Regions from separate parts of the Catalinimonas locisalis genome, predicted to be linked through region 1. Evidence: riboswitches for the same ligand, from Rfam matches in the RefSeq annotation. Region 1 holds a riboswitch; the other holds the start of a gene.
What was found. A riboswitch is a leader RNA that binds a small molecule or an ion and turns the genes downstream of it on or off. The one in region 1 is predicted to bind thiamine pyrophosphate.

Region 1 (16,329 bases):
AAGGATGATATCTGCTTCAATTACTTTATAGCGAGCATCTTTAGGCAAGAAATTAGCAAAATCTTCATCAGGGACAGCTTCTATTTTTATAGATCTCAATCTACTAGCAGTTTCTCCTTTCTGCATATTTACCAACCCTCCTCCAGGACCTTTAACAACTATCATAGGCTTAGGAACTCTCTTTACAGTGAAAGTTTCACTACCAATATTATTTCCACCACTGCTTACTCCGAGGGTTAACTTAGGAGCTTTAGGGATTACAGTAACTGAACCAGTCTTTTGTCCTTTAATTGCAGTACCACCTTGTGCTGAAAATGAAGGGTCGTAAGTGGTTCCTAAAGCAGGAACATTAACCTGAAGCTCATTACCACAGTTTAAATAAAGTGCTTGTACTGACTCAGATTGGATCTGGATTACAGGCTTAGTAACAAAGTAGCTGAAAGTCTCTTCGTAAGTTTCCTTCTTGCCACCTTGCTCAATTGTAATTGCTGCTTTGAACGACTTTTCAGCTTTGTTGCTGGCATCGTATTTATCTGCACTTGCAGTAAACTCAATCTGGCCCATGCCCCCATTTACTGGAATAGACTTACCATTTACGGTCATCACTGGGTCCACAGCACTTGATGAAGCAGCGATAAATAAATCTGCTTTATACTTAGTACCTGCGGCTACCACGTTTGATTCAGGTCTAACCATCGCCACAATGTTGTCAAACTTCATATCTGCCGCACCTACCTGGCGAGCAAGACGATCCAGAGCAACTGTCTCACGAGAAAGCACCTCATTTTTTAACTGGCTCAGTGATGCTAAACCAGCTACCATGGGAGTATTCTGGAAAGTAATCTCTGAGAAACTTTTCATGTTTTGCTCAGGATTATCTTTGAATACCGGGTTTTCAACAGCATCTAGTGCAATTGGAGCCACATCCGAACCAGTAGTACTTGCTAAATAGCTTGCATAACCATTCAAAGCTTTTTTGAGCTCCTCTCCTTTTCCCTGTCTAACCATAATGTCAGCTATCTCGTCTTCGCTTTTTCCTCCTACATAAGTTCCATCTTCCTCAACACCTCCAGTAACCACTACGAACTCATTTTTAAGAGAGTCAAGTGCATTCAAGACCTGATTTGTTTTAGCCCTCACTTCTCTGGCTTTTTCAAGCACGGCTACGTCTTCCTTACGATTTCCAGCATCTTCTACTGCTGACTGAATACGATCAACAGTATTGCTGTTTTGAGACTTGGCACCGTCCGCAGATTGTTCCAAGCTATTGTCAATGAAGATAAATTTCTCCAGTACTGTATTACTTACTTGTAAGGCCAGAAGTGCGGTAAGTACCAGGTACATCATACCGATCATCTTCTGCCTTGGGGTTTCTTTTCCTCCAGCCATATTATTTTTGAGTTAAAATAATGTTTAAATCAATTTAAATAATTAGGCCTTCATGGCGCTAAGCATGTTGCCATATACTCTGTTCAAAGAAGAGATGTTATTGTTCAATGAAGCAAAGTTATTCTTAAAGCTCTCAGCATCTTTGCTCGCCTCAGAAACATTCTCCATAGCACTGCTCAGGTTAGAATAGAACTTATTCATAGCTTTCAAGTGACTATTAGCATCCTGAAGTTCCATTTCATATACTGAGTTCAAAGAAGCTAAGTTCTTAGTCACCTGCTGTACCTGTACATGATACTCTTTTGTATCTTTGCTAGCATCAGACATGGATGACATCGCCTGAATGGCAGTAGAGTAAGACTTGTTCATTTCTGATAATGAAGAAGAAGCTACTTTTACATTTTTAGCATATTCGTCAGTAGCTACTGCTGCATTAGAAAGTGAGCCCATTTTAGCAACTGAGTCAGAAAGGTTTTTCATTCCTCTGCCCAAGCTGTCAATCAATTCAGGGCCTACTTTTGAACTTTCTAACATGGCATCCAGTTTTTTGGTAACAGAATCACCATTGCTTTTTCCATTAGAAATTCTTCTTCTATCACTAGCTTCGGTATCTCCCATCAACTCAGGATATACTAAAGACCAGTCATATTCATTGTGCTTAGGTTCAAAAGCACTGAATAAGAATATAATAGCTTCTGTGGTAAGACCTACACCTAACATGATACCAGCTCCTGGTAAGTGAAGGATTTTAAACATAGCACCAACAATTACAACTGCAGCACCGATACCATAAATTTTGGGCATTATTGTGCCATAAAGTAGTTCTGAGAATCCACCTTTTTTCTTGCTCATTGTTTTAAAATTTTCGAGTGATTTACTGATTTAGATTGTTAAATATTGACTAGAATTCGTTTCCAGATGATCTACCGATGTAAGTCATAGCGCATCTGAAGCCGGTATAAGCTGTTGTAGAATCTTTATGTGAGAAGGTTCTGGTTCCAGTCTGGAGAAAGTATGATACATCCTTCCATGAACCACCTCTCACGACCTTACGAGGCTCATTGACATCATTATAGGTAGGGTTTAAGTCCCATACGATAGCAGTAGCAGCAGGATTGTAAGCATCTTCGCACCACTCTGATACATTACCAGACATATCGTACAAGCCAAAGTCATTGGCAAAATAAGCAGCTACAGGAGCTGTATAGGCAAATCCATCATCAAAGTAGTTTCCGCGTCCTGGCTTAAAGTTAGCTAACATACATCCTTTAGAGTTACGAATGTAAGGTCCGCCCCATGGATATTTAGCCATATCACGGCCACCTCTAGCAGCATATTCCCACTCTGCTTCAGAAGGAAGTCGGAAATTTGGCATCACGAACATGCCATTACTTTCACGGTAGTTGTTTAAATACGCTGTTCTCCACTGGCAAAATACCTGAGCAGCTTCCCAGTCAACACCTACAACAGGATAGTTATCAAATGCCGGATGTGACCAGTAGTACTGTACAAGAGGATCACCCATATGATGAGTATAGTTTCTTGACCATACCGTGGTATCAGGATACAACTCGTCTTCAACGAAATTTGCCCCTTTACCTACAAGAAATTCGTACTCACCCTGGCCTTCTTGTACCTCATAAATGAACTGACGATACTCATTATTGGTGATCTCAGTATCATCCATATAAAAAGCTCCAATAGTAATCTGTTTATTGAAGTTGATCTGGGAGGCGATTGGATCCTCGTCTGACTGTCCGGTGTGGAATGTCCCGGCAGGGATTTGTACCATACCATAGGGAGTAGGCATACCATCATATTCTCTGCCCTGAACTCCAACTAGTTGGCCATAATCCTCACCACTATCACCGAAGAGCCCACAACCCTGTAACGCAAAAAGCAGCGCCAAGGAGAAGATTGCACTCCCGCTTCTTAGAAGAGTTTTGCTCATAACACAAATTGTTTTTATACATACACGAAATATCAACACAAATATTGTGATCCTGTTTCAAACGAACCACTCAAATTCTAGCAATTTTCTGTCTTGTAAGGTTTCATCAGTTTTTAAAAAAATATAACCATTCAAATAATTACTATGATTATATCAACTTATTATTGCCTGAATCTAGGCGTTCTGATGATCTTCTTATCACTGGCAGAAGACATAGGTAAACTATAAGTTACCATAATTTCATGAGAAGTAGCAGCTTTTGCTTCCTGAGCTATTAGTGTGTAATCAAAAGCGTAACCTAGTTTAAGCGATTTTTCCTTAAAAAAGCTATACCCTATCATACCTACTAATGCTTCCTGTTGTCTAAAAGAAACTCCTCCCCACATGGTATCATCATAGGTAGCTAAAATACCAATATCAAATGAGTAAGAATTCAAATCTGACTGCACCAAAAAAGATGGAGTTAGACGCACTTTATATGTGGGTTCATAATCAAACCCTCCTGTTACAGTAATGTGACTTTCTAATGGATTGTTCAAAGTATCTACTCCAACAAACTCAAATTGACTATCAATCAAATGTTTAAAACCTACACCAAGGTAATACTGTCTTGCTCTATAGAATACTCCTGCTGAGAAGTCAGGGCGCAACTGAGAAACTCTTCCATTGCCCTGCAGTAATTCATCGTCAGGATCTACAGGGCGGTATTGATCATAATCTACGGTTTGAGAGAACGCTCCTACTCTTACTCCCAAACTAAGTTTTCCATCTCCAACGCCAAGATGATAAGCAAAAGAAGCCTGAGCTTCCAAGTTGGTCAGGGGTCCAATATTGTCATTGACAATATGCAAACCAAAACCACTTCTTAGTCGTAAAATGGGCGCATTTAAACTTACCACTTGAGTATTGATACCTCCAGCATTGTCAAGGGTAGGCTGATAGCCTGCCCACTGTGTTCTATGAAATGCAGTAATTGTAGTAACACCCTCTACTCCTGCATAGGCAGGATTATAAAAAAGTGTATTAAACATATATTGGCTAAACTGCGCACTTTGTTGCCCCTGGCTATTGGTTAAGCCAATAATCGTAATACAAACAAGTATAAGTAATATTCTATTCATACGCGACTGCAAGAAGCACTGATCAAGCCCAAAGGTAACAGTTCAGCAATAATTAATTAATTCAATTACGGTTATAACATACAACGTATACTAATGTATCTAATTGTACCTCTGTTTACAATAATCCAATTAAAAAAAATAATTATTGTTTATTTGCTTCTTTAATATAAGCTTCCAGTGCTCCTGTCATAGATGGGGCATTGGGCATAGGCGCCTGAATATCCAAAAACAGACCTGCATCCTCTACCGCCTTAGCAGTGGTAGGGCCAAATGCAGCAATTCTCGTTTTATTTTGTTTAAAATCAGGAAAGTTTACGAAAAGAGAATTAATTCCTGACGGGCTAAAGAAAGCAATAACATCATAGTTTACATCTGCTAAATCTGAAAGATCTGCTGCCACCGTCTCATACATTACAGCCTCAGAATACTGATATCCATTTTTTTCAAGAAAATCGGGAATATCATTTTTACGGATACTTGAACAAGGAAACAAATATTTTTCTCCTTTGTGCTTTTTGAGAATTTCAATGAGATCCTGTGCTGTCCTGAAACCTGTAAAAATCTTTCTTTTTCTGATTACTATGTACTTTTGAAGATAGTTGGCTGTTTGCTCTGAGATGCAGAAATATTTCATCTCAGCAGGCATTTCAATTTTGAGCTCTGTGCATATACTAAAAAAATGATCAATAGCATTTCTGCTAGTAAAAATAATCGCCGTATGCTCAAGAATATCTACCTTTTGCTTCCTAAAGTCTTTCACACTTACCGGCTTAACTTCTATGAAGGGTCTAAAGTCTACTTTAATATTATATTTCTGTGCAAGATCATAATAAGGAGACTTCTCATTTTGTGGTTCGGGTTGTGAAACAAGGATACTTTCTACTTTGTATAACCTGTCCTTGGGGATTTTGATCGTGCTTTCGCTCATACTAACACCTATTTATTATGGTAAATTTTATACAACGGGCTTTATTGATGAATAACACACCCAATGAAACAAAGAATGAATCATATTAATTCTGTTTCATTATTTATACCTGTAATAAGGATATTAAATAACAAGTACTTCAAGGCCTATTAATAAGGGTATGACTTCTGCGACGCAAATGTACGAAAATAAATAGATATTTCTAAATGAGGCGCTCCTGAAAAGCCTGAAATACAGAACGATAACTCGTAGGGAAGCCAGTAAAATAAAGAGGTAGATGATTAGATTAAAATAGTGGTCATTGTAATATCCTATGCCTGCAAAAATAATGATAAGTAATACAAAAAGAAAAGCACTATAAATCAATGACATACGCATATAATCAAGCATATAAAGAAAGCGTAATTGTCTGAGTTTAAAAAGTGTCCCAAAGAGCATCACTATGATATACTTCAGCCAAATGGTAGCCAATACTAACAATGCCACTTGTCCCCACAACAGTATATAACCTACATATGTAGGGGGCTTGAAGTCAAGATAAGGCACTTCTACCTGCATCAGATCAGTGGTGGAAACCAACATGATGAATAAAAATGCTAACAGTAAACAATGCTGAATCAAAAACATGATATGTGCCTCGTTGATCAGCCGGATTCTGCTGTTATCTTCCCGTGCTTTAAAAGAAAAGACCCGTGTAAGGCTATATAAATTTTTGTAAATTTTAGGATACTGGTTGATAAGTATTGCATAAAAAATCAACAGAACCAATATACCTGTGGTAAAGAAGTCTTGGAGAAGGCTAATATCTCTTTTATAGGATAGGTTAGCTCCCTGCTGCGCAGAGGTAGTCTTAGATTGAACTACCCAAAGTCCTACATCTTCAAAATCTTTTTGAGCCTGAAATACCGAAATAAGTATGCTTTCTTTATTATGGGTTGCTCTCAGGCTATCAATATCGAGAAGCACGCAAGTCTCTTCCTGATGGTAGGAAGATATTTTTTTCTCTATCAATACGGCACTACTAGCAGGAGCACACACCAGCAATTTATTACTACTATACCTTGTTGCTTCCAGTACAACTCCAACTACAGGTACTTCTGCCATACTCTTATCTATGTAGGGTACATAGCGGTTGTTTTCGTCAATTGTCACCCACTCCCTGTTCAGGTTTTTAATGACTTCATACTGACTCTTCCAATCCCTAGATAGAGACTGTCCCTTCAGCATGTTGGTACTGAGTAAAAGACATATAAAGATTAAGAAAAAATTTCTCATAAGATATCTACCAAACTAGCTTAATCTGACATACCGCAGCAGTTATTATACCGCAAATGTAATGTGCTTCACTATAATGATATGAGTTTGATGTAATAAATTATAACTCTCTCAGCAAAACATAATTAAAATCGGCTTATATATCCAAAATGGATTTTTGATAAGCTAAAGTCAATGGGTTGATTTTGCACCTTTCCAATTGCATACGCGAAGTTAAACAAACCAACGTCTGTGGTAATACTCAGCCCCAAGCCTAAACCAAGCGGAGTTCCCTGATAATGCCCAGCCAACTGATATCCTAAAACAGACTGATCATAAAAAACATACAAATAAGACTGAGTCTGGGCTGCCTGCTCTAACAACAAACGAAGCTCCAGATTAGAAATACCATAATAGGCGGCATAAAAGAAATTATCATTGAAACCTCTTAAGGACCGCAAACCACCCACACGGTATAAGTCGTTCAAATACAGATTTTCTCCCGACAAATAAGCGCCACTCAAGCGATGATAGAGCACCCAAAGTTTCCCTAACGGATAGTATTGACGCAATGTCAGTTGAGAAAATGGTTGCCAGCTAATATCTCTATTAGCCTCTCTACCGTTTGAGTGACTACTTTTTCTTCCTACTCCAACAGTACCTTCAAAATTCCATCCTCTTGTGGGTAATACTACATCATTCAATCTATTGAGTTGTAAGCTAAGGCCTACATTCAGTAAGTCAAAATCACCTACCTCACCTGATAGACCAGTATCTGTTGACGGCAGCACTACATTACTAAGCACACTACTACTACGGAAGTCAGTATTTACACTAATCATGCTTGCCTGGGCAAGGGGATAAGCAAAATTAAAAGCAAGGCTACGATTAATAAATAACGTATCTTCCTTCAAAAGATTGAATGAAAAACCAGCCTGATAAGGGGTGCGAAAAAGGTAAGGATGCTGATAACTGATGGATAACCGCTGCGATTCCACCTGCAGGCGCTGCCACTGCAGACTCAGTTGCTTACCACTTCTCATCAGGTTATTGAGCAAAATTTCCAGACTACCGGTAAGCAGTACGCTACCTTCTTCATTCTCATTGGGCAGCAGGTTTACCAGCCCATCCATCTGATTTACCTTGCGGTCTGTCAATGTCAAACGGACTTCGGCTTCATCATTTTGAAAACTTACTTCTAATGGAACTGCCATTTCGACATATGGCAAAGCTCGCAAGGCCTGAGTAATTTGATCTACTTTCTTCTCACTATAGGCACTTCCAGAAGGAATTTTGAGGTAAGAGGCCAGAAATTCAGCTTTTATTTTATCCGTTCCGCTAAGCTGCAACTCCCCAAAAGTAATGTAAGGGCCAGATTCATAGTGAAGGCTTGCACTTACTTCTTCTTGATGCACTTTTACTTCTGTGAGTTGAACACTGGCAAAGGGAAAGCCCTTATTCTCAGCCTCTTTTATGATTTGCTCTATCATTTGCCCCAAATCGTCGTGGGAAAAAGGGCGGTCCAGAAAAAGTTTTTCTCTAAATCCTGACTGCTCCTGCATCAATGGATCAAGATTGCCGGGATCAAGATATGTCCACTGGTATTGTTGGCCAAGAGCGATATGAGCCTGCCAATGGCTGCTGTCTACTTTTTCTAATACCGTAGCATTGGCAGTAAAATATCCACCTTTTTGTAAACGGCTGATAAGTTCCTTAAGAGATTGTGCAGCACTCAGACTATCAGTGGCCTCTGCTTTAAAAGGATAGTTCTTTAGTATTTTTCTGCCCTCTGCTGAGCTATTCAATATTACAGCCTGTGCTTTTCCCTCCTGGGCAGAAAAAAGCCATATCACTAAGGAAACAAAAACTACTGATAACTCCCTGATCTTCATTCAAATACGTTGTAACAGGAACACTCGTAAAGCTCATCAAAAAAGCTTGAAAAGCAAAAAAGTAAAACACTATCGTATTTGAAATGTAAGAATGATCAGCATAATTTATAGCATTGACCACTAAATTGGTGACTTAAATCCAAAACTACACTTCTTTGAAAAACTCATTGGTATACAGCATAGAAGAATCTATCTGTCCGTGGTTCATGGGTATACCTTCTTCATCTTTCAGGATTTGATGTTGTATCATCCAGTCAATAAAATCCACCCAACGTTCGCCTTCCATAAATCCCCAACGATCATCAGAAGTAGTAATGGCAGGCTGAAGAATTTTTAGTGATTCCTCAACAAAAGATAAGTTTTCAAACTCAGGCTGTTTGATATGCTTATGCAAGGCTTTGGCGGCTTTCCCAGGAGATTCATACACATAGCGCCAACCTTCTTCTACTGCTTCTAAGAACGCCTTGATGACTGCTCCTTTCTGATCTACTATATCCTGATGACTAATGATTAACGGAGAGTAACCATAAGGAATATCATAGTTAGCTAACTGAAAAGCGTGAAATTTCAGATTATCTCGTTCATATTTTGCTTTCATACCTTCCCAGGGCAGAAAAACCCAGGTAGCGTCAGCCTTACTTTCCAGCAATGCATCCCACATACTGAGTATCGCAGGATTGCTGATTTCAAATTCTCCTTTACCTCCATCATTTTTGACCAACTGACGTATGATATCATTTTCAAACCTCGCATCGTAGGAGGCGAATGTTTTACCATCCATTTTTGCAGGTCTGTCAATACCACTGCGCTCTAATGTTACTATCGCGCTGGTATCTTTTTGCAGATTGGCAGCTACGGCTACCAAAGGAGTTGGCGCTTTGCGCATATGATAGCTTATCACACTTTCAGAAGGTGCAATGGCCAGATCTACCAGTTTCTGTGAAAGCTTTTTGGCCGGAGTGGTGGCATAATTATCCGAAGCAGGATCAACAATTTCCAGTTCAAGACCATTGTCCTCAAAATATCCTTTTGCCTCGGCCACCAATATTCCCGCATGCATGGTATTGGGCGTCCAGTCAAGGGCTAATGTAAGTTTCATATCAAAAAAATTTATTTTCGGCCTCTGTGGCTTTAAAGTCCGAAATGAAAAATGAGTTTATACTTTACGCTCAACCTCTTAGTAGAAGAAATACATAAAAACAGCCGAAGAACTTCATTGCTCTCCATCAAATTAATCCAGCAGCGTATTGGTGAAAAAACTTTCCGTATCAGCTTCTTCCAGTAAATTACCATCTGCTTTTTTCAGCATTTTATGTTTGATCAACCACTGGGTATAATCATTCCATCGTTCACTACTCATAACTCCCCAACGGCCATTTTGATTTAGAAATGTAGGAGCAATGGACTGCATCGCATTCATAATAAAGTTGATATCCTCAAAATTGCTATGCGCTATACCCTGAACTAAAAATGCAGCGGCTTTTTCCGGCTCATTCGCCGCCTGAATATAGCCTTGTCCACTTGCCTGTAAAAATTGCTGTAAAGCTGTCTTCTTTTCTGCAATTGTATTTTCTAATGTCATCAATATGGGAGAATACCCGTACGGCACTTGAAAATCTTTGAGGTGAAATGCATTCAGTTCGTATCCTTTTTGCTGCGCAATAACACCCTCCCAGGACATAAATACCCAACACGTATCTGCTTCTCCCTGTAGAAAACCATCAAATACACTAAGACGAGGCGGGGTAATCAGCTTAACCTCTCCCTTTCCTCCATCGTTGCGAATCATGGTCGTGATCAAGTTTTCTTCCAGCACTGTCTTATATCCGGCATAGGTTTTTCCATCCAGTTTAGCCGGACGATCAATACCACTGGATTTTAGCGTGACAAAAGCACTGGTTTCTTCCTGCATTACCGTGGCAATGGCTTTGACAGGAAATCTTTCTTCTTTAAGCAGACGATAGTTAATCAGATGTTCCGAAGGGCCAAGGGCAATGTCTACCTCACCTTCAATAAGGCGTTCAATCGGTTTTTTAGTATAATTATCCACATCGGTAGGAATTAATTCTACTTCCAGACCATGTTCTGCAAATATATTTTCAAGCTGGGCCAGGTACATTCCGGCATGGATGACATTGGGGGTCCAATCCAGCGCTATTTTTAGTTTCATATGAATAGTTTTGATGTGAAAAGTTCAGCATTCCCAGCCTGAAAAACCGTGAACGCTGAACTATAAAACTTTGAACTACTAAAACCTTAGTCTTAGGATAGCATAAAAATTACGGGGAGGCTGCACAAAATAACCGGGCACTAATTGATCATTATAACTTACCGGCTGGCCATAGCTGTAATACTGCTTGTCCAGCAAATTATTGAGTTGCAGGCTTAGCGCATGTTTTCCGAAAGAAAGCGTAGCTCTGGTATCCAGCAGAAAAAATTCAGGCATTACCAAATCCTCTTGATTAGTAGGCTCCAAGTAAGACTCACTTACATAGCGTGGGCTCACGGCTAAAGTTAGCCATCCGGCTGGCCTATACTCCAAGCTCGCATTGACAATCCACTCCGGACTGATGATAGGCTCTACATTGGTATATACCAGATCAGCATCTTCAGGAGCATACTCATCAATCTGGCTTTGCATATAGGTTACATCCCCACTGAAGGAAAACTGAGCCACCGGACGATATTCCCAGTCCACTTCTATCCCACGACGATAACTGCTGGGCATATTTTTACGTAATTGGACAAAGCCTTCGGGAATAGCTTCGCCAATAGGCGCGATCTCATTCTCAAACTGCATGTAGAAAACATTGGCCTGACCGGAAAGCTGGCTATTGCTGATGCGTACCCCCCCTTCAAAATCGTTGACATACTCAGCTTTCACAGCATCCGGGTCCTGGGCATCTGCAAGATTAAAAGCGTTGATCTGCGTAGAGCCCAAAATATCCGTACGCGTAGGTTCACGGCCACTTCTACCATAAGAAGCATACAAATTCATGTTGCTATTCAATTCATAGGTCACCCCAACTTTAGGATTAAAAAATGTCCAGCTTCGGGTAGGGATGCTCGCTTCCTGACCGAGAAAGGCCTCATCGGGTGTCATGTCCAGTTGTACTGTGCGGAATTGTAAATCTCCAAAGAGAATCAATTTACCTAATTCGTAGCTGGCTTTAGCAAACAGGCTCAGTTCATCTTTTTGCGACTCATCCTGATAATAAGGTGTGGCATAATTGGGCACTATAGCTTCTATATTTTCCCGCTGAAAAGTGTAAGCATGCAATCCTCCGTTGATCTCCCATTGACCATTATCAGAAGTATGGTTCAGATAAGACATGAAACCATAATGATCGTTGAAGAGAGGGTAGTTAATCTGCATAAAGTTACCTTCTTCATCCGGAAAACCTGCCGGAAAATCACCTCCCGCTCCTCCATAGTAGAGTGAAGATACCAGTGAAGTTTGTTGACTCAGAAAACGTGTGTACTCTAACTGAATCAGATGCTGTCCAAAGTCATCGGTATCATTTTCAGAAACATAATTGGTGCGAGGATCAGCTTCAATATCGGGTAGGGCAACCGGCAGATAAGCCAGGTCATTTTTGGTACGACCCGTAAAGCCGGTAATCTTCACCATATCTTTCTCTCCAAAATAACCTCCGGAGAAGAAGAAAGAGTAAGCGTCTGTACCGGTATGATAGCGATAGCCTTCTGAAGTGGTACGGGTAAAGCGGGTGTAAAAGGCAAATTTATCATTGAGCAAACCTGTTTTTACCTCACCACTGGCACGGTAAGTATCAAAAGAACCACCCAACAGTTGTACTTCAGCAGTCGCTACGCTATCTCTCAGATTGACCGATTCAAAGTTGATAGAGCCAGCATAAGAAGCAGTTCCGTTGGTACTGGTCCCTACGCCGCGCTGCACCTGTACTGACTCAATGCTGTTACCAAAATCCGTGAAGTTGGAGAAAAATACGCCCTGATCAATCATATCATTAAGGGGCACACCATTCAGCGTGATATTGATACGTGTCTGATCAATACCTCGCAGACGCATTTGCCCATAGTTGGTCAGATTAGTCCCTGACTCAGAGTAGGCCAGAATGGAAGGTGTCTTTCTTTCTAATACAAAAAGCGCATCCTGACCTACATAAACTTCTTCAATCTCCTGTCGGGAAATGGTCTTTTGTGTCACAGGGATTTTTTGATCAGCGCGAATGGCTTTGATCATCACTTCTTCCAGAGAACGGGCCACAGGAAGGCTAAAATTCTGAGTTACACTTCCTGTTTCAGTGTTTAAAGTCACTTCCTGTGTTTGAAAACCAACAAAGCTCACTTTAAGAGTAGCCGGTGTTTGATTTACCTGAAGGCGATATTCACCTTCGGAGTTGGTCACTGTACCCTGTGTGGTACCTGCCACTGTCACATTAGCACCTGCTAATGCTTCATCGGTTTGCGCATCCGTTACTTTTCCACTAACGGTCACCTGCGCCCATGCTGCTACCGGCAATACAAAAGCTGCCAGCACCTGCAATAGAAAAATTCGCATGTTAAAAAAACTTAAAATGGTTAGTAAACAGGAAGCCAGGGGATAGCTCCCAAATCTTTATTTACTATACCTTCCCTTCGCCCGCATTACCGGGATCAGGTTCAATGGGTATAATCTCAGCCCGTACCATAGGGCACCCCTTATACTTAGTAAAGCAACAAAGCTATGAAGGAAATGTTAAGGAAGCAAAGCCCGAATAGCTTCTACTGCGTTTTGCAGTCTTTTTTCTTCTACACCCCAGATTTCTTTAACCTGCTCTCCTAAAAGTTCCTGCTGGTAAATTTCAAAAAGTTCTTCCCGATCATCAGGATTTTCACGCTGCGGGTCATAGGTCCAGGGAATGTCAGGTGCGCAAAGTAGGTATAAGCCAGCTTTACGTTTTTTTTGCTGTTCTATAATCCAGGGATGGCACCTTTTGAATTTAAACTCACTCCAAACCTTAATGACTTCCAGACTGGTATCACAAAAATAGATTTGGCTGGCTTGTTGGGCATACTCATGCTCTCGGTTTACCTGCCCTTTGGCAATTTCCAGCAGATCGCTTTCCTGATAAGGTCGGCTGAGCTGATTGATGTAATCACGGGCATATTCAGGCACCCAGGGCTCATCAAACACGTCCGATAACTGCTGTGAAAGTGTGCTCTTGCCCGTGGCCTCCGGACCGGTGATAATTACTTTAAGAGGGTCTTTCATTTAATAAAGCAGGCAAGTCCTCTACGTTTTCATATAAGGTTTGCATATCCAGTTTAATATCCAGTGAAGCTAAAAAAATTTGCGCGTCAATGCCTTCATAATGGCGAAACTGCCATAAGTCAGTATTCTGCTGACGCTGCCATACCTCTGCGGCTATTCGGTACTGATGAATCAGTAAATACTCCTGAAAGCTATCCAATTGGCGATAAAACCGAAACTTATCACCACGATCATATGCCTCTGTTGTTTTGGAGAGCACTCCTACAATTAACGTAGGATTAGTAACAGCACTAGGATCTTGGGGGGGCGTTTGGGTTTGCCACACACGACTAAAGCATCCGGATAGACAAAGCGACTCTGCTCAGGGATATATATTTTTCTGTTTTCGTTAGCTGCTACACAATGCTCATTCACTCCATCATTTCCATCTTTCTTTTTCCGAAGCATGAGTTTAAGTTCTGTGAAAACGTTGCCGCTAATTGTAGTATGGTCATAAGAGCCACCAGCCATAGCTACTACTTCTCCCTTATGATACTCGTAGCGTATGCCAGTATCTTTTTCCAGTTGGAGATAATCTTCAATAGTTAGCCCTGTATGTTGTACTTGTTCTGACATCCTGTTTTTATCTAATATACAAAATTACGGTTTTCTAAGCAGTCTGTTCTTTGTACATAGACTTTCTCCAGTTGATAAAACCATAGGTAGCCAGACCGAGATACAGGAAATATAACAAAGACAGCAGGAAAAGTTCTTTGTACATATAAATACCTGCTGCTACAGCATCTACTACGATCCAGAGTATCCAGTTTTCTATTCTTTTCCGGGCGAGCATGTAAGTGCCTATAAAGCTGAAAGAAGTGGTAAAAGCATCCCAGTAAGCCAGATCAGCATCCGTATAGTTGTCAAAAAAGTAACCGAATCCTGCCCAACCCAGTCCGCCCAGTAGCATCAGGAACAGTAATCGGCTTTTGCTTAGTGTGCTGACTTTTAGCTCTTGCTTATTTCGCCCGCCGGATCGCCGGCCGCCATATAGCCACTCATACCAACCGTAAAATCCCAGGATCACATAAAATATGTGCAAAATCAGGTCAGAGTACAACCGAGCTTCTAAGAAGATAATTCCGCTAAGCACAGTACCAACAATACCTGTTGGCCAGCCCCAGACCAGTTCCCTGGTATTGAACCATACGGAAAGTACGCCAAAAACTAATGCTAATAATTCAATGTAGTTGATTTCCATGTGGCAGCCACCTCTTCTATGCGCTCCAGCAGAGCATTGAGTTCTTTTTCAGTAGTAAAAGGATTCATTAAAGTGGTGCGAAGATATAATTTATTTTTTAAGCGCGTTTGCACAATATAAAACTCCCCTTCTTCCAGCAACTTTTGTCGCACGAAAGCATTGAGCGACTCTGTTTCCGCTTCTTCAAGCTTTTCTAGCTGATACCGAAAGCAGACAATATTGGTAGCAGGGGACATCGCCAGTTCCCAATTTTGCCGCTTCTCAATTATACTGGCAAAGGTCTTTCCCAGATTATACTGACGAGTTACATACTCATTGATGATCTCCATTCCGTAGCTCTTGAGCAGTGCATAAGCCTTCAGTCCCATCATGAGCTTGGTGCATTCCATAGTACGTTTGCCCATATTATACCACTCATGCTCCTCCTGATCGCTCCAGAGATACTGTGCCTGCTGTGCAAAAGTCCGATAAGAATCCGCTTCATTTTTAAAGAGTAAGGCAGTAGTCAAAGCAGGCGTCAACATCATTTTGTGCAGGTCTATCACTACCGAATCTGCCCTCTCCATGCCTTTTACCAGGTGACGGTATTGGGGAGAGAAGACTGCTGCTCCGCCATGCGCACCATCTACATGAAACCAAAGCTTATGTTGCCTGCAAAAATCGGCAATACTTTCTAAGTCGTCGTAAGTACCTGAGGAAGTAGTGCAGGCACTGCCTACTACCGCGATCACTTCTATGCCTTTTAACTGAGCCTGTTGGAGATAATCTTCCAGAAGTTCAGTCCGCATGCGCAGACGTTCATCAGCAGGAACCTTAATAATCCCTTCATCACCCCAACCCATGACACGGGCCGCACGGTCTACACAATAGTGCGCCTCTTCTGACACCATCAGGGCTAATTTTTTACCGGAACCTTTGAGCCATACATCTTCGGGAGACTTGGCACGACGAGCAGCCAGCAGGGCAGTAAGGTTAGCCAGCGTACCACCCGATGTCAGGAAACCACCCGAATCATGATGCCAGCCGATTTCACGGCAGATGCGCTGTACAACTACCCTTTCTATCGCAGTAGAGACTGCTCCCATCTCATATACTGCTCCACCGTTATTTAACATACTACTTAGCAGACTGGCCAAGGTAGTTACCGGGGCAGGAGGCACCACCTGATGTCCCATATACTTTTTATGGTGAATATGAATTGAGTCTTCCATGACCTTTTTAAAGAGCTCCATCACAGTGTCTTCTCCTTTGGCCTCATCCTCCTGCCAGTACTTTAACTGATCTTCCGGTGATTTCCAGGGAATGGTTTTGAGGGTAG
Region 2 (16,329 bases), on a different contig from region 1:
CCTGAAAACAATAAAATAGAGCTTTGGGAACCGGTGGACAGAGTTTTTACCAAACTTTATGAAGGCAAGACTACCAAATAAAGGCTTATTTTTTTATCATTCTATTATTTCAATCTCATATACATTTTTTATGCGAACATTGAACTTCTTTTGTGGTCTGATATTTATTTTTGGCATAATAGCATGCAGTAGTACAGAAACTCAGGAACAAGATTCCTCAGCGGTTTCTGAAACGAATACCGTAACAGAAGTAACACGTGATGGAGTAGACATCGCTTATGAGCGTTGTGGTACTCAGGATACTACTTTACTTTTTGTACATGGCTGGTGCATTGATCAGACTTACTGGACTTCTCAGGTAGATGCTTTTTGTGGAGACTATACCGTGGTGACTATGGACCTCCCTGGTTTTGGGATGTCAGGAAAAAACCGGGAGAGTTGGAGAGTAGAAGATTTCGGGCGGGACGTTGCTGCTGTGATCGGTCAGCTGGATTTGCAAAACGTGGTGCTGATCGGGCATTCTATGGGAGGTGATGTGATTCTGGAAGCTGCCCTGGCTGAGCCTGAAGCGGTGATCGCGCTGATTGGTATAGATAATTTTAAAGAGGTAGGCGTGGAAATTACCGGAGAGGTGCAGACTGAAATAGATTCTTTTATGACGATGATAGAGCAGGATTTTGATAGTACCGCTACCGCTTATGCGTATCAAGCGCTGTTTCATCCTACTACTGATAGTGCGGTAGTCAAAAGAGTAACTGAGGATATTGGTACTGCTGATTCGGTAGTAGCCACTGCCAGTCTGAAATCACTCATGGATTACGGCCCTAAGGAGAAAGAGCAGCTTTCTAACTGGGATAAAAAGTTATACCTGATCAACAGTGACGCTACACCTACTGCCATAGAGGGACTGGAAGAAACTGGTGTGGATTACGATCTGATAGACATCCATGATAGCGGACATTATCCGATGATAGAGCAATCAGAGGAACTCAACCGCTTACTTCGTCAGGTTTTGGATAAGGTTTAAAAAGGTATTCTACTTAACAGGCTCATTTAAATATATGGCTATCATCACTTCTGAACAGGTAAGTTTTTTTGAAGAAGAGGGTTACTTAAAGATTCCTCAATTACTTACCGCTGACCAGCTCACTTATTACCGTGAGCTATATGAAGACTTCCTGGAGAATAAAATTGATGCTTCCCGCTATCGCTCCGATCTGGGAGGACATGTGGAAGAGGAAAAAACAGTAGGTGTTAAAGAACGGATTACCCAAATTATGGTGCCCAGCAGACTGGTCCCTGATTTGCTGAATAAGCCTTTGCATCAGCAAAGTTTAGCAATAGCACAAGCCCTGTTGGGAGATGACATGGCGCTGGATTTTGATATGCTGATTGACAAAGCCCCTTTTTCCAATACTCCTACCCCCTGGCATCAGGACTGTGCCTACTGGATTGACATGCCCGATCTGCGGGCAGTGAGTTGCTGGGTGGCGTTGGATAATGCTACCGTTGATAATGGCTGTATGTGGTATGTGCCTCAATCTCATCAGTTTCCTATGCGCCCTCATCGTCCGGCAGGTAAAGGAGGGGGAGCTTTAGAATGTGACGCTTCTGAAGAAGAGGGGGTAGCCGTTGAGCTTCAGGCGGGAGATGGTGTGCTGCATCAGGGAGGCACATTGCACTACAGTAGGGGCAATACCACCGCCCATAGGCGCAGAGCATTCATCACCAACTTCAGGCCGCAGCAAATGATTGCATTAGAGCGAGAGCAGGGCTACGACCATACCGGAGAAAGGGAGGTAAGGAGGAAGTGAAATTATATATTAATAAAGCTTATCAGCTTAAGTGCCATGTTTATTTAAATAAGCTCTCATATTTTTGTGAGTTGACATTAAATGTTCTACAATCACTTGTACTAACAGTATTATACTGGTCTGTCAGACTCTGGTAGAATTTATAATCAAAATCAACTTTGCTAGATATTTTCATACTTCCATCTTTAATTGTAGTAATAGGAATTACCATATCGTTACTGTCTGTATCAATTTTCTTGTACTCTGAAATTTCATTTCCTATTATTAAATATTGATTGTCAAAGTCAAAGATTGCTGTACAACTTCCTTGAGTATATTGATTGATAAAAATGGTGTCCTTTTGCAGTTTTCCTTTAACTATTGAATCGACTACGAACAAGACGTTAGAACCTTGATTCTTAGAATCAAAAAACTGTGCGGTTTCTGGTTGGTGATGAATGTTTTTAATCGCCCTACCAATAACTACAAAATCGGCTTCTTTTATCAACGCATTTACATCATGCTTTTCCAACTTATCACAAACACAGGCATAAATAATAGCCGGATTTAATAGCATCATAAATAGTATGACTTTTTTCATTATGCTTGGTTCAATAAACTATCAATATTTGAATTCAACTTATATGAATACTAAATTAACATTAAAACTGGATAAAGCGATTATAGAGCGTGCTAAGCAGTATGCAAAATCTCATCATACCAGTGTATCCAAAATGGTGGAGGATTATTTGCACATGCTCACAGCAGAGGATAGATCATCTATTGAAGTTACTCCTTTGGTAGAAAGCCTAACAGGGATAATTGATACTCAGGAAAAGGATTATAAAAGGGAGTACGCAGATTATTTATCTAAAAAATATCAGCAGAAGTAAAGAGTCATACCCAGAAACTTGAAAGACTTTAAAGCTGCAAAGTTACCGGTAATGACGGCTAAAGATTATCTGATACGTTTTCAAAGCAGAGAGTAGTCTGTTATCGCTTTTTCTTTACACAAATTTTTATACCTTGCATACATCATTGGGGTGCTGGACGAAAGTCTGGCTGAGATTACACCCATGACCTGATCTGGATAATACCAGCGTAGGAAATGACCTTATTAGCTAATCACTGACTAATTGCCATTGCCTGTCTGTATGATCCGGGTTGTGGCATTTTTTATTTTTTAAAAGATTAGCTATGAGTACAGAGATAGAACAGAAGAAATTTGACCTTGTCACCCAGGAACTACGGCAGTGGCAGGGACGCGAAGAATGGTTCTTCAACCGCGAACATACCGACACCTACGAACTTTGGTACGAGGGACGCTACAAGCGTGCCGAGATCTGGCAGAAAAAAGTCATCGGCCAACTCATTAAGAAAGATGAGCGAGTGAAAACGCTGCTGGAGTTTGGCTGCGGTACTACCCGCTTTACCCGCTGGTGGCACGAGATAGGCATTGAGGCCAGCGGCGGCGACATCTCTCCTTTTATGCTGGGACAGGGCGCCCACCTCTTTGACGGTGATCTGGTGCTGGCCGATTCTCACCACATGCCCTTTAAAGACCATACTTTTGACGCCCTGGCGTTCATCACTACTTTTGAATACTATAAAGATCCGGTAAAAGTGATTCGCGAAGCCGTGCGGGTAGGCAAATACGGTATTGTGTTTGGCATGATGAACCGCAACTCTCCCAAAGTAGCCCGCAGGAGAATACAGGAGATGTTCGGCAAAAATCCTTTCTACGTCACCGCTACTTTCTATACGCCTAAAAAGTTGATGGCAATCATTGAAGAAGCTTTGAAAGGCAGAGATTATACGATTGAGTGGACGACTACCGGACTGCCCAAATGGTTTCCGGTGCAGCAATGGGGCTTGCCTTATGGAGATTTCTTTGGACTGCATGTACGCCTAAACGATGTGGAATGAGTGCCTTTGAAGACAATTCCGGCAAAATCAATAGTGCCTCTTTCAAGGAGATACTGCTGCCCTATAATGGCTATTCCAGAAATGAAGTGCTGGTCGGACCGAAATATGGCGTGGATACTTCCGTGATTGATCTGGGCAACGGCCTGGGCATGGCGGTGTCCAGCGATCCGCTTTCGCTCATCCCGTCGCTGGGATTGAAAGAGTCGGCCTGGCTGTCGGTACATCTGCTGGCCAATGATATGGCGACTACCGGCTTTGCGCCTATGTATGCACAGTTTGTGCTGAATCTGCCGACCAGCCTCTCGAAGCAGGCTTTTCAGGAATACTGGCAGCACATCCATTTGTTTTGTGAGCAGATCGGTGTGCATATTACTGGCGGCCATACGGGGCAGATTGAAGGGCAGAACTCCACCATTTCTGGAGGAGGCACCATGTTTTTGACGGCTCCGCTGGACAAAATCATCAACAGCCATCAGGCGCAGCCGGGTGATGTGATCGTGGTGACCAAAGAAACGGCGCTGAATTCTTCTGCCATTCTGGCCATGAGTTTTCCAGAAACGGTGAAAAGCAAACTGGGTAAAGAAATCTACGAAACTGCCTGCGAGAACTTCTACCAGACCTCTTCTTTACCCGATGCCCTGGCTGCTGTGGAAATCCTACAGCCCAACACCGAACTCAAAGCCATGCATGATGTAACCGAAGGTGGGGTGGTGGGTGCCATCTGCGAAATGGCTGGGGCTTCCGGTTGTGGTTTTATTTTGCACAATGATAAGCTTCCCATAGGCGAAGCACCTGATCAGATTACGCAATTGTTTGACATTGACCATCGCTACTGCATAGGCGCTGGCTCCATGATCATGGCAGTGAAACAAGGAAAGGAGCAGGGTTTAGTGAATCATCTGGCATCCAAAAATATCAGAGCCACTATTGTAGGTGAAATGACAGAAGCGGAGCAGGGTTTCAGGATGATAGAAAAGGAGGAAGAGAAAATAATTTCTTTTGACGGAAATGACCCTTACTGGGGTGCATTTTTTAAAGCATTGAAAAACGGGTTGAAATAGTGTTATAGTTCTGGGTGTTATAGTGTTATAGTTTTTCTAATAGAACACTATCAACCATAACACTCTAACACTGCCGCACCCTAACAATTAAGAAAAGATGGAAATAAAAATAAAAGGAGGGGTTTATCTGGTTATTGATCCGGCGATGGATGAACAAGTGCTGCTGGAAAAGGTAGCGCAGGCTTTGGAAGGCGGTGTGCAGGTGCTGCAAATCTGGAATCACTGGCCGGAGCACTTTGCATTAGCAGATAAAAAGAAATTGATAGAAGCCATTCTAAAAATCAGCACCCAGTATCATGTACCTACTTTGATCAATGAAGAATGGGAATTGCTAAAGCACACAGCTTTAGAGGGTGTTCATTTTGACAGCATTCCTGAAAATTACCAGGCTATCAAAAAGGAGATTGGCAGAATATTCCTTGGTGGGATTACCTGTAGCAATGACCTGGCAGTGATTGAGTGGGCTGAACGAAATGATTTTGATTATGTCTCTTTCTGTTCCATGTTTCCTTCCAGTTCGGTAGACAGCTGCGAGATTGTGCGGCCGGAAACAGTCCGGAAGGCCCGAGCCATCACACAAATGCCCCTCTTTCTTTCGGGAGGCATCACTACAGCAAATCTTGCGACTTTCAAAGAACTGGATTTCAATGGCGTGGCAGTGATATCAGGAATTCTGAGTGCTGATTCTCCTAAACATTCGGCTACTGCTTACCAAAACGCATTACAAACGATTAAATAACACAAACTTATGAATACATCATTGTTGAAGAAACTTTGCTGCCCAATAGACAAATCAGATCTTAATCTACAGGTCTTTCTGAAAGATGAGAACGGAGAGATCATTGAGGGTTTACTGACTTGCCCGGATTGCCAGCGATATTATCCAATTGTCTATGGCATTCCTATCATGACACCGGATGAGTATCGGGAGAAATCATTGGAAGCACCTATACTGGAAAGGTGGGGCATGAAACTGGAAGAGGGCAGTGCCAAAATGTTGTTATTGAAAGAGTAAGCATTTTTTTAGCATTTCGTAACAAAGAATTCACATATAAGTCTACCAAACCCGCAAAAAAAGGCTTAGCTTTGTGTCATTATGAAGTTAAGACTCACCATATAGTCAGGGAGCAACGTCTCCCCCTTTCTCTAAACTGGCAATGCTGATACTTATCCTCAACGGATAAGGCTATTGCTGATCGTTTGATTTTTCCCTGTACTTTCTTCAGAAGGTTTTACCAAGGTTTTTTCTTAGCTCAATTGAGCTTTTGTTGACTTATGTTTTTGCATACATATGCGGGTTACAAAATTACTATATCATTTCAGACATGCCCTGGAGGGCGATTACGATAACTATACTTCCGGAAGTATCAGGAAGGCAATTTTCTATCTGGCAGTACCCATGATTCTGGAGATGATCATGGAGTCTTTGTTTGCCATTGTAGACATCTTTTTTGTGGGAAGGTTAGGCGTCAATGCAGTAGCCACTGTAGGATTGACCGAGTCGGTGGTGACCATTGTGTACTCCATCGGTATAGGCTTCAGTATGGCAGCTACTGCGGTGATTTCGCGTAGAGTGGGTGAGAAGCGTTTTGGCAAAGCCTCATCAGCAGCTTTCCAGGTAATTTTGCTAGGTGCAGCCTTTTCTTTACTCATAAGTATTTCAGGATATATTTACGGAGCTGAGGTGCTGAAATTGATGGGAGCCAGCGAGGGAATACTGCTTGAAGGCACGAGATATACGCAGATTATCTTTGCCGGTAATATCAGCATCATGCTGCTTTTTATCATCAATGGAGCCTTCCGTGGAGCAGGCAATGCCGCCATTGCCATGCGTACCCTCTGGATTGCCAACGGTATTAATATCTTTCTGGACCCCTTGCTGATCTTTGGCTTGTGGATCATCCCAGGAATGGGCATTGAGGGGGCAGCCTGGGCCACTACCATTGGTAGGAGCATAGGTGTATTGTACCAGCTATACCATCTGTTGAAAGGAAGTACACGCATCAGACTGGACAGGCAGTCCGTCAAATTAAGATGGAAGACTGTGCTTAATATCATCAAGGTATCCTCCGGAGGGATGGGACAGTTTCTGATAGATTCTGCCAGTTGGATATTCCTGACACGCATCGTTTCGGAGTTTGGCAGTGTTGCGCTGGCAGGGTATACCATTGCTTTTAGAGTGGTAATGTTTACTCTTTTACCTGCCTGGGGGTTGTCCAATGCGGCAGCGACTATGGTAGGGCAAAATCTGGGCGCAAAATTTCCCGACAGAGCGGAGAAATCTGTCTGGTATACGGCTAAATATAACGTCTATTTTTTAGGTGTTGTCTCCGTGTTATTCCTATTCACCGCTGATATTTTTGTAGGCTGGTTTTCTCCTGAAGCAGAAGTGGTAAAGGCTGGCGCTACTGCTTTGAAAATCTTTTGTCTGGGATACATCTTTTTCGCTTTCGGCATGGTAGTCGTGCAGGCTTTTAACGGAGCCGGTGACACCCGTACACCTACTTTTATCAACCTGGGTGTGCTGTGGGTGCTACAACTGCCTCTGGCTTATCTGCTGGCTATATATTTTGATCTGGGCGCCTTGGGCGTATACATTACTATTGCCATCAGCCACTCCCTGCATGCACTGGTTAGCCTGTGGATTTTCAAGAAAGGCAAATGGAAGGAGATGAAGGTATAAATGCTTGAGTTATTATACAACTGAGTAGAACATATGAGTTATAAAGATCTCATTCATGATATTCTACTCAGTTTTTTTATCAAAACTTTCCCACCTCACCAAATCCCAGCGGAGAAAGTAAAACATGCTGGGAGGCAGTGTGCAAATCCCGCCAGCTACGGTTGAGATCAGTTTCGGGATTGAGCACACTCATTCCGGCCAGAGGGTAAATCATTTCAGCAGCACTGCGGGCAGCCTGAGCAGCATGCTTGGCAGATAAACTGATTTTTCTAAGCAACTCTTCAGGAATTGTTTTATTGTTTTCACAAGCTTGCCATGCTTCATGAACCAGCGAATACAGCCAGTTTCGTGAAGATTCCAGTTGGGCTTCCGCTTGTGCTAATGTATCCTTTACTTTACCATTATCTCTCAGGGTTTCTCCCTGCATTCCTTTTTTGTGCGTCAGCAATGCGCTGACTTCATCAAAGAAATGGCAGGCCATTCCCGTCAGTTGCAGGCAGGTGGTTACTTCGGCAAATTGCATAAAAGGAAAACGATAAAGTGGCCCCTGCTCATAAGGAGAAGGCTTGAGTAAGCTGAAAATTCTTTCTTCAGGTACGTGTACATGATCAATCTCAAAATCATGGCTGGAAGTAGCCTGTAAGCCGTAAGAATCCCAGGTATCTTTGATACGCACTTCCTCAGGAAAGAAGACGAAAGAGTAAAAGTCAGGGGTATCATTTGTGCTATCCGTTTTCAGCTTGAAATTGGCAGTAAAAGCGGTTGCATGGCGGGAGGCGCTGCCATATTTCCAACTCCCTTTTACTTCATAGCCTCCCTTCACTTGCGTAGCAATGCCGGAAAGCGCTCCGCTACCTGCTGTACAAGCCTTAGGATCAGTATAAATACGCTCGCTCAAAGTGGGCTGAATATAGGCGGCAAAGAGGTTTGCACCCGCTGCCAGGTTAACCGTCCAGCCCAGACTTCCATCGGCATAGGCCAAAGCTTCCAGTATCTGTAAAGCCTCCGGTAATGACATTTCCAGCCCCTGATACCTTTTGGGAATAAACAGCCGAAGCCATTCTTCCTGATATATCAGCGAAAGTTGCTCCTGCGTAAGCTTTTTTTGTTGCTCAGCTTGTGGAGCAAGCTTTCTAATTTCTTCAATAATAGCAGCAGACAATAGCGCTGTGGGGTGCTGTAAAAAATTCATATAAGGCAAAAGTTTAAAACTCTTATCAAGCTTGCTCCTAAATGATTCAGACAGCAAATAAACAATCAATGCGTTGAATTACGAGGATATGAGTTGATTTTGTTGAAGAGCAATCATAAGAAAAACAGATAGGTAGCAATGAATGTTCACTTCGTGTCCTCAAGTTCCTCCAGGTTTTTATTCAGCGTATGTAGCCATTTGAAATAGGTCTTTTTGTAATATAGATGATTGCCTAAGAGAGAAATTACAGCCATAACCCCGCTGATACTTACTTCTGTGAGCAGGGAGAGTTCTACCTGAAACAGTTGCAGCACAACCTTAACGACTATATAATAAATCAGCGGAAAGACAATCACATAGATCAGCGTGGTGAGTAGGTACCATCTTTTAAAACGTCCCATGGTACTCTTTAAAGCTGCTTTGATATTCGCAGCATCCGCAATATCAAATATCTTCACCTGTTCATAATAGGCCCACAAGGTAACGAGCCCAAACAAGGCCACCATGCCAAAAACCGGAAGCGCATGCTCCAGGTTTTGAAACCTTTCCGGGAAAATGAAAAAGAGTACTACATTCAACAGGAGACAAGCAAACAAAAGTATAATGGAAACCTTAGTAAGTTTCCACCAATAGAGGGTCGTACTACTCAGTTTGGATAATGCGTTGGATACATTCATGTTTTTTTCATTAAAATGTTCTGATAAAGGCCGGGCATGCTCTTTCTCTTGACTGAGATGAGCCTGCCATGTATTTCTTAGGTCATCAAGCTCCATCGTGAATTTTTTGTATGGTGTTTTTCAGCTTACTCTTAATCCGGTTGATTTTATAGCCTACATTGGATTCGGATATCCCCATCACCTGTGCGATTTCTTTATAGCTCTGCTCTTCCAGATACAGAAGCGTGATGGCTTTTTCCACATCCGAAAGCCTGTCAATGGCCTGCATCATGCTACTGAACAGCTCTTCCTCTACCGATAAGTCCGGTGAGGGTATTTGCAGAATATCCTGGTCAATGTCCTGAGGAAGTGGTTTTTTGGTTTCTTTGCGCAGACGGGTAATTGCTGTATTCAGCGCGATACGATACATCCAGGTGGATAGTCTGGCCTCTTTTCTGAACTTAGGAAAGGCCTTCCATAACTGTAGTACGATGTCCTGAAACAAATCCTGACGATCCTCACTGCTATGGCAATACATCTTACATACTTTGTAAATGATAGCTTCATGCGCAGTGATTTTGTCGATAAATTCTTCCTTCAATGGATTCAGCTTTATCTATTAGTCGTGGACAGATGTAAAAACTTAGGGGAAGGAAGAAATTTTTTATCCTACAGGCTTATCTACCTTTCAGTTTGACTAACCTAGCTGTGGACTGAATGGCTGTGTTGGCTCACCTAATTGTTGCTAAAAGTACCATTCTGATACCTGATGGTTGCATCTTTAGACTGGGAATTTGGGTCCAGCTGAAGTAAAAACTGGTTTAGGTTATGCTCTTTGTCCAGTCCCAGTTTTTTACGCAGGCGGTAACGTGCCGTCTTTACACTTTCGGGTGAGATACCCAAAATGCGGGCTGATTCTTTCAGGTTCATGTTGAGCCTGATCAGAGTACAGAGTTTGAGATCATTGGAAGTAATCTCAGGGAATTTTTGCTTCAGGAGATCAAAAAAGCTCTGGTGTACTTTCTCAAAATGTACACGAAAATCCTCCCATTCCCGGTCAATCTGAAAGTTAGTATTGAGCATCTTTTGAATTTGATCCAGCTTGCTGCGGGTAGTCTGGTCAGAGCTCTTTTTGAGCAGTTGAATAGATTCTTTAATGTCATTTACCAGTTCGTTCTTTTGGATGAAGTTGAGTGAGTAACTGGTAAGCTCTTTATGTTTATGCTCTAGTTCCTGTGTCAGTTCTTCTTCTTTGAGGCGGGTGTTCTCAAGTTCAAATTCTGCAAGCCTTCGTTGTTTTTCCAGCAGTGCACGTTTTTTTTCATTTTTTATCTGCTGCAGGCGGAATAGTAAAAATACCAAGCCTCCGGCCAGGATAATACCGATAACCAACAAGTAAACCCACAACACTTTAATTTTACTTTCTTGTTTTAAGAGGGCAATTTTCTGGTCCTGTATGGTAAGTTGCTGTTCCTTCTTCTCCAGTTCGTGCTGATGTTCTATCCGGGCCAGTTCGCGGGCTTTTTGGGTATTCAGTACACTATCCTGCATGGCAGCATAAGCTTCAAAATAAGCGAGCGACTGCTGGTATTTCCCCTGGGCAGCATAAATTTCTTTTAGTTTTAAATAAATATCGCTCAGAATCATTTTAGAACTCACAATATGTGCCCACTCTTTACTCAGATGAAGTTTTTCTTCCGCCAGTTTATAGTCGTTCATGTCAGCGTATACCGTGCCTATGGAGAGCATATTATGGGCAGCCCCTTCCCAATCATCTATTTTTTTCTGAATTTTCAGAGATTTTTCATAATACGCCAGAGCCGTATCTAGCTGTTGTTGCTTATGGCTGAGGGTTCCCAGATTATGGTAAGAGTCTGCCAGCCCGTAAAAAAAGTTGATTTCCTGACTAAGCGTGAATGCTTCATTAAAATATTGTCTGGCTTTTTCGTACTGTCCAATGCGGTAATAGGCTTTCCCTAAGTGGTTATCTGTGTTAATCAGGCGGTCTTTTCTACCCAACTTCTTGAAGACATCATAAGCGAGAAAAAAGCGGGGAAAAGCATTGTCGTAGTCTTCCTGATCTCTGTACACCAGCGCCAGGTTCATGGTAGCATTAGCTATTCCCAAAGTATCATTTAATGACTGATAAAGTGTAAGTGCATCTAATACATATTTTAGGCCGCTATCATGATTTCCCCGGGCCCAATGACTCACACCTACTACCCGGTTAGCATAAGCCATCCCCTCAGGATACTGGAGGGCAGTAGACAAATCTAAAGCTTGCATGCCATATACTTCAGAGCTATCTGGGCAGCTGATCCAGTAATTTCTGCTGATCTTGGCCAGAAGATCTGCCCGATCCTTACCGGGTTCAGGAAATATGTTGAGCAGAGATTTTAGAGAGTCTATTTCATAAGTTTCTACCTGCCCAAAAGTGGGATCTATAGATAGGAGGAAAATCAGGAGATAAATCAGCTTTTTCATAAGCATGTAATAGGTGTGGGCAAATACCCAAGAGGGTAAAGGAAGCGATAAGATACACCTTTTTGGTATACCATTCCACCCGAGCAGGTAGACAAAAGGTGAACATATACTTAAACCTTGTTATAGTATATTTATGACAAGTGAAGTAGCTTGATGCTTAAGTTCTTTTATATTGGAGAAGCATCTTAATACATTCCATGTCTTTAAAATTACTATGACACAAGCTAAACTTCTCCTGGCCTCACTCTTTTTTGCTGTTTTATTTATGGCTTGTGATTCAGCCAGTGAAGATAAAAATGAACACCTTCCTAATATTATCTACATCAACGTTGACGATCTGGGCTGGAAAGATCCGGCCTGGACAGGCATGGGGTTTATGGGGAGTGAATTTTATGAAACGCCAAATCTGAATAAGCTGGCATCTCGCTCTATGCTTTTTACGCAAGCTTATGCCGGAGCGGCCAACTGCGCCCCTAGTCGGGCCTGTCTACTTTCCGGAATGAACACGCCCCGCCATCAAATTTATACGGTAGCCAACTCTGACAGAGGAGATGAAAGAACGCGCAGAATTATTCCTGTTCCTAACACAGAAACACTGGCCGATTCGGTCTACACACTGGCGGAGATGCTTCACGACCAAGGCTATGTGACGGGAACTTTTGGTAAATGGCATCTGGGCGAAGACCCCAGAACACAAGGCTTTGATGTAAATGTGGGGGGCAGCCGTAACGGTAATCCCGGAAGAAACGGCTATTTCAGCCCTTACAATGTAAAATATCTTAGCGATGGGCCGGAAGGCGAATACCTCACTGACCGACTTAGCAGGGAAGCTATGAGTTTTGTAGAGCAGTATCAGGATTCCACTTTTTTTCTTTACTTGCCTTTTTACACAGTACATACGCCCATTATGGGCAAAGAGGAGTTCATAGCAAGGTTTGCAAATAAAGAGGGTGCGGAAGGACAAGATCGTGCGGATTATGCCGCCATGGTGGCTTCTATGGATGAAAATGTGGGACGACTATTGAATCAACTGGATAGTCTGGGGCTAACAGAAAATACGCTGATTATCTTCACTTCAGATAATGGTGGGATTCGCTCTATTTCCAGCCAGCAACCCCTGAGAGCCGGGAAAGGATCTTACTACGAAGGAGGCATCAGGGTTCCTCTGCTGGTATCATGGCCAGGAAACATTAAAGCCGGAAGCCAGTGTAGTGTACCAGTAACTAATCTGGATATTTATCCTACGATACAAAATATCGTAGGCGCAGAACAGCAAAATAAATTGTTGGATGGCAATGATATTTCTTCTCTGTTTTACGGAGACAGTATTGCGGAGCGCCCTTTATTCTGGCATTTTCCTATCTACCTGCAAGCCTATGATATGCAGGAGGATGATGGCCGTGACCCTTTGTTTCGTACCCGTCCCGGCTCGGTCATTCGTATGGGCGACTGGAAACTGCATGAGTACTTTGAGGACGGAGGTCTTGAACTCTATAATCTGGCTGAAGATATCGGTGAAAGGCAAAATCTGGTAGAGGAGTATCCTGAGAAAGCAGAGGAACTATACCAAATACTGCAAGACTGGCGGCAGCAAACCCATGCGCCTGTGCCTACAGAAAAAAATCCGGCTTACGATGCTGCCTATGAACAGCAGCTTATTAGTGAGGTAGGAGAGTGATTTTGTCAATCCTGATAAAATAATGGTTTAAGCCAGCACATCATGAATTACATGTCCGTGCACATCGGTCAGGCGGATATCCCTACCACTAAAATGGAAAGTTAGCTTTTCATGGTTTACACCCAGTAGGTGCAGCATGGTAGCATGCAGATCGTGGATGCTGACTCTGTTTTCCTCTACCCGGTAGCCATACTCATCGGTACGCCCAAAAATGGTTCCTCCCTTGATACCTGCACCCGCCATCCACATACTGAAGGCAGAAGGGTTATGGTCGCGCCCGTTGGTGCCCTGAGCAAAAGGTGTTCTGCCAAACTCTCCTGTCCAGACGACCAGGGTTTCATCCAGCAGCCCCCGGCCTTTGAGGTCTTTGAGCAGACCGGCAATGGGCTGGTCTACCGCATGGGCATTGCGCTCGTGCCCATCTCTGAGGTCATCATGTTGATCCCAGCGGTCGGCTTCCACACTGGGACAGGTAAGTTCAATAAAACGTACGCCTCTTTCTACCAAGCGCCGGGCCAGCAGGCACTGTGCGGCATAACCCCGGGTATGCGGATCGTCAGACTCAAAGCCATAGAGTTTTTTGGTAGCCTTACTTTCTGAATCAAACTCAGTGAGTTCGGGTACAGAGGCCTGCATACGATAAGCCAGTTCATAATTGGAAATCGCTGACTCTACAGCATCGGCATGCCCCAGCTTACCCATCAGGCTCTGATCCATTTGTTTGATATAATTCAGTTTAGCATCCTGTATACCTTTGTTTTCCAAAGGCTGGATGTTGGCCAGGGGTACGGCCTGCCCTTTGAGTACCGAAGCCTGGTATGAAGCGGGTAGGAAACCGCTATTGAAGTTATCCAGTCCACCGGGAGGCACCAGCCCTCCATCCAGTACCACATAGCCGGGCAGGTTGTCGTTTTCGCTGCCCAAACCGTAAGTCACCCAGGCGCCCATGCTGGGGCGTCCCTGCAAGCCGCTGCCAGTATGCAGAAAATAGTTGGCATTGGTGTGCTCGGGAAAGTCGGAAGTCATGGAGCGGATCAGGGCGAGGTCATCTACGCAGGTGGCGATGTGGGGAAACAAATCACTGACTGGCATGCCGCATTCACCGTACTGCTTAAAGCTCCAGGGGCTTTTGAGAATTTTGCCAATATTGTCAAACTGGGTGTTATCTACTTTAAATTTCTTGTAAGGATCTTCACCATTTTCTTTGGCTAGCCGTGGCTTGGGGTCAAAAGAATCTACCTGAGATACGCCACCATCCATGTATAGAAATATCACATGCTTGGCTTTAGGAATATAATGAGGCGAGACTCTTGCTTGGGCCGTTGCCAGAGAAAGTCTTTCCACTTCCGTGCAGGCTGCTCCCAGGCCGCCAAAGAGGCTGGCAAAAGCCAGTGAGCCAAAACCACTACCGCAGGTAGCCAGCATTTCACGGCGGCTGAGGGGACGGTGGATGATATGTTTATTATTTCCCATAACTCAGATCAGATAGATAAACTCTTTCATGTTAAAAATGGTGTGACAGTAGTCTTGCCAGACTTCTATCGACTGCATAAGATTTTCCTGAGATACCTCATGTGTTTTTGCCTGCTGCTGTAAAAAGGCTTTAGCCTGATTCACTTCTTCGGCTTTGGCATTACGTGCAAATGACCACTGATAAATCCACTGGATACGTTCTTCCAGGCTTAGTTTTTCCTGAGTAAGGACTCTTCTGGCCATCACTTCCGCCTGCTCGGCTACGAAAGGATCATTCATCAGCATCAGCGATTGGGCCGGTACGTTGGTAGCATTGCGTTTGCCGAAAGTAGAGAAGGGGATAGGGCGATCAAAAGTTAGCATCATGGGTGACAGGAAGTTTCTTCTGACTTCTACATAAATACTGCGTCGGCCATTGCCATCCAGCGGACCGGAATTCCGTGGTCGTCCCCGCCCCTGCATAAATTCTGTGAGGTGGACAGGAACGGAAGGTCCGTACATGCTGGAGTCCAGCCGGCCGGATGCAGTGAGCATACCGTCGCGAATGGCTTCAGCTTCCAGCCGACGCAATGGAAAGCCGGACAGCAGAAGGTTTTCTGAGTCACTTTTTGGTAAAGCCGCTCCGGTGATTACTTCTCTTCGGAAGGTTTTTGACATGACAATCATCTTCACCATTTTTTTCAGCGACCAGCCTTCTTCCTGAAATTGGATAGCCAGGTAATCCAGTAGAGCCGGATGCGTGGGCAGTTTTCCCTGCAAGCCAAAATTATCCACAGTCTCCACAATGCCTCTGCCAAAAAGGTAGTGCCAGATCCGGTTGACCATCACCCGGGAGGTGAGTGGGTTATCAGGACTGGCAATGGCTTCGGCCAGTTCCATTCTTCCACTTCCTGAAGATCTGAAAACAGAATCTTTTGTGGGAATACTGCTAAGAAAGCGATGCGGTACTTTTTCTTCAGAAGGGGTCTTAGGATTACCTCTGACAAAGACCGGGCTGTTGATGCTAAAGCCATCGGTAATCCCTGCAAAAAAGGCAGTGTCTCTGAAGTTAAGCGCTAATTGTTGTTTCAACTGATAGAGTTGCTGAATTTCAGCAGAAAGGTTTTTCAGAGGTTTTTGTCGTAGTGACTGATTCAAGAACTTTATTTCCTCAGAACTGCTCTGTCCTTTGACCCACTGTTGTACTAACTGGTATAGGTTCAGGTTTTGAGGAGCTTGCACTGCAGGCATATCAGGCCATTCCTCATCATAAGCCAGGGCGTAAGACACTTCTACAAATGCATCGGGAGGAAGTTTATAATAATGCCTGTCAAAATAACCGGGAATCACTTCTATATAAGCTTGCTGCCCTTGCCAGGGAGAGACATCCACGGTATAGTTATG

Region 2: it holds a riboswitch for thiamine pyrophosphate, as region 1 does, so the genes downstream of both, WJR50_RS08280 (class I SAM-dependent methyltransferase) here and WJR50_RS28195 (TonB-dependent receptor) in region 1, are expected to answer to the same signal.

Annotation. Positions count from the first base shown of each region.
Region 1 is NZ_JBBPHP010000041.1:17,249-33,577, forward strand. Features, by position in the region: gene porM (type IX secretion system motor protein PorM/GldM) at 1-1,389, opposite strand, end outside; gene porL (type IX secretion system motor protein PorL/GldL) at 1,432-2,241, opposite strand; gene porK (T9SS ring complex lipoprotein PorK/GldK) at 2,291-3,340, opposite strand; gene WJR50_RS28165 (PorP/SprF family type IX secretion system membrane protein) at 3,502-4,461, opposite strand; gene WJR50_RS28170 (uroporphyrinogen-III synthase) at 4,604-5,389, opposite strand; gene WJR50_RS28175 (DUF4271 domain-containing protein) at 5,513-6,616, opposite strand; gene WJR50_RS28180 (BamA/TamA family outer membrane protein) at 6,790-8,535, opposite strand; gene WJR50_RS28185 (ABC transporter substrate-binding protein) at 8,681-9,634, opposite strand; gene WJR50_RS28190 (ABC transporter substrate-binding protein) at 9,767-10,705, opposite strand; gene WJR50_RS28195 (TonB-dependent receptor) at 10,784-13,078, opposite strand; TPP riboswitch at 13,133-13,229, opposite strand; gene WJR50_RS28200 (AAA family ATPase) at 13,256-13,771, opposite strand; partial or broken gene WJR50_RS34280 (Uma2 family endonuclease) at 13,755-14,386, opposite strand; gene pnuC (nicotinamide riboside transporter PnuC) at 14,421-15,011, opposite strand; gene WJR50_RS28220 (pyridoxal phosphate-dependent decarboxylase family protein) at 14,984-16,329, opposite strand, start outside.
Region 2 is NZ_JBBPHP010000004.1:242,732-259,060, reverse strand. Features, by position in the region: gene WJR50_RS08305 (VOC family protein) at 1-81, shown strand, start outside; gene WJR50_RS08300 (alpha/beta fold hydrolase) at 131-1,027, shown strand; gene WJR50_RS08295 (phytanoyl-CoA dioxygenase family protein) at 1,062-1,814, shown strand; gene WJR50_RS08290 (hypothetical protein) at 1,855-2,394, opposite strand; gene WJR50_RS08285 (DUF6364 family protein) at 2,438-2,686, shown strand; TPP riboswitch at 2,823-2,918, shown strand; gene WJR50_RS08280 (class I SAM-dependent methyltransferase) at 2,991-3,719, shown strand; gene WJR50_RS08275 (AIR synthase-related protein) at 3,716-4,780, shown strand; gene WJR50_RS08270 (thiamine phosphate synthase) at 4,878-5,519, shown strand; gene WJR50_RS08265 (Trm112 family protein) at 5,529-5,795, shown strand; gene WJR50_RS08260 (MATE family efflux transporter) at 6,072-7,463, shown strand; gene WJR50_RS08255 (acyl-CoA dehydrogenase family protein) at 7,543-8,655, opposite strand; gene WJR50_RS08250 (hypothetical protein) at 8,802-9,428, opposite strand; gene WJR50_RS08245 (RNA polymerase sigma factor) at 9,418-9,912, opposite strand; gene WJR50_RS08240 (tetratricopeptide repeat protein) at 10,047-11,795, opposite strand; gene WJR50_RS08235 (sulfatase) at 12,010-13,473, shown strand; gene WJR50_RS08230 (DUF1501 domain-containing protein) at 13,501-14,946, opposite strand; gene WJR50_RS08225 (PSD1 and planctomycete cytochrome C domain-containing protein) at 14,950-16,329, opposite strand, start outside.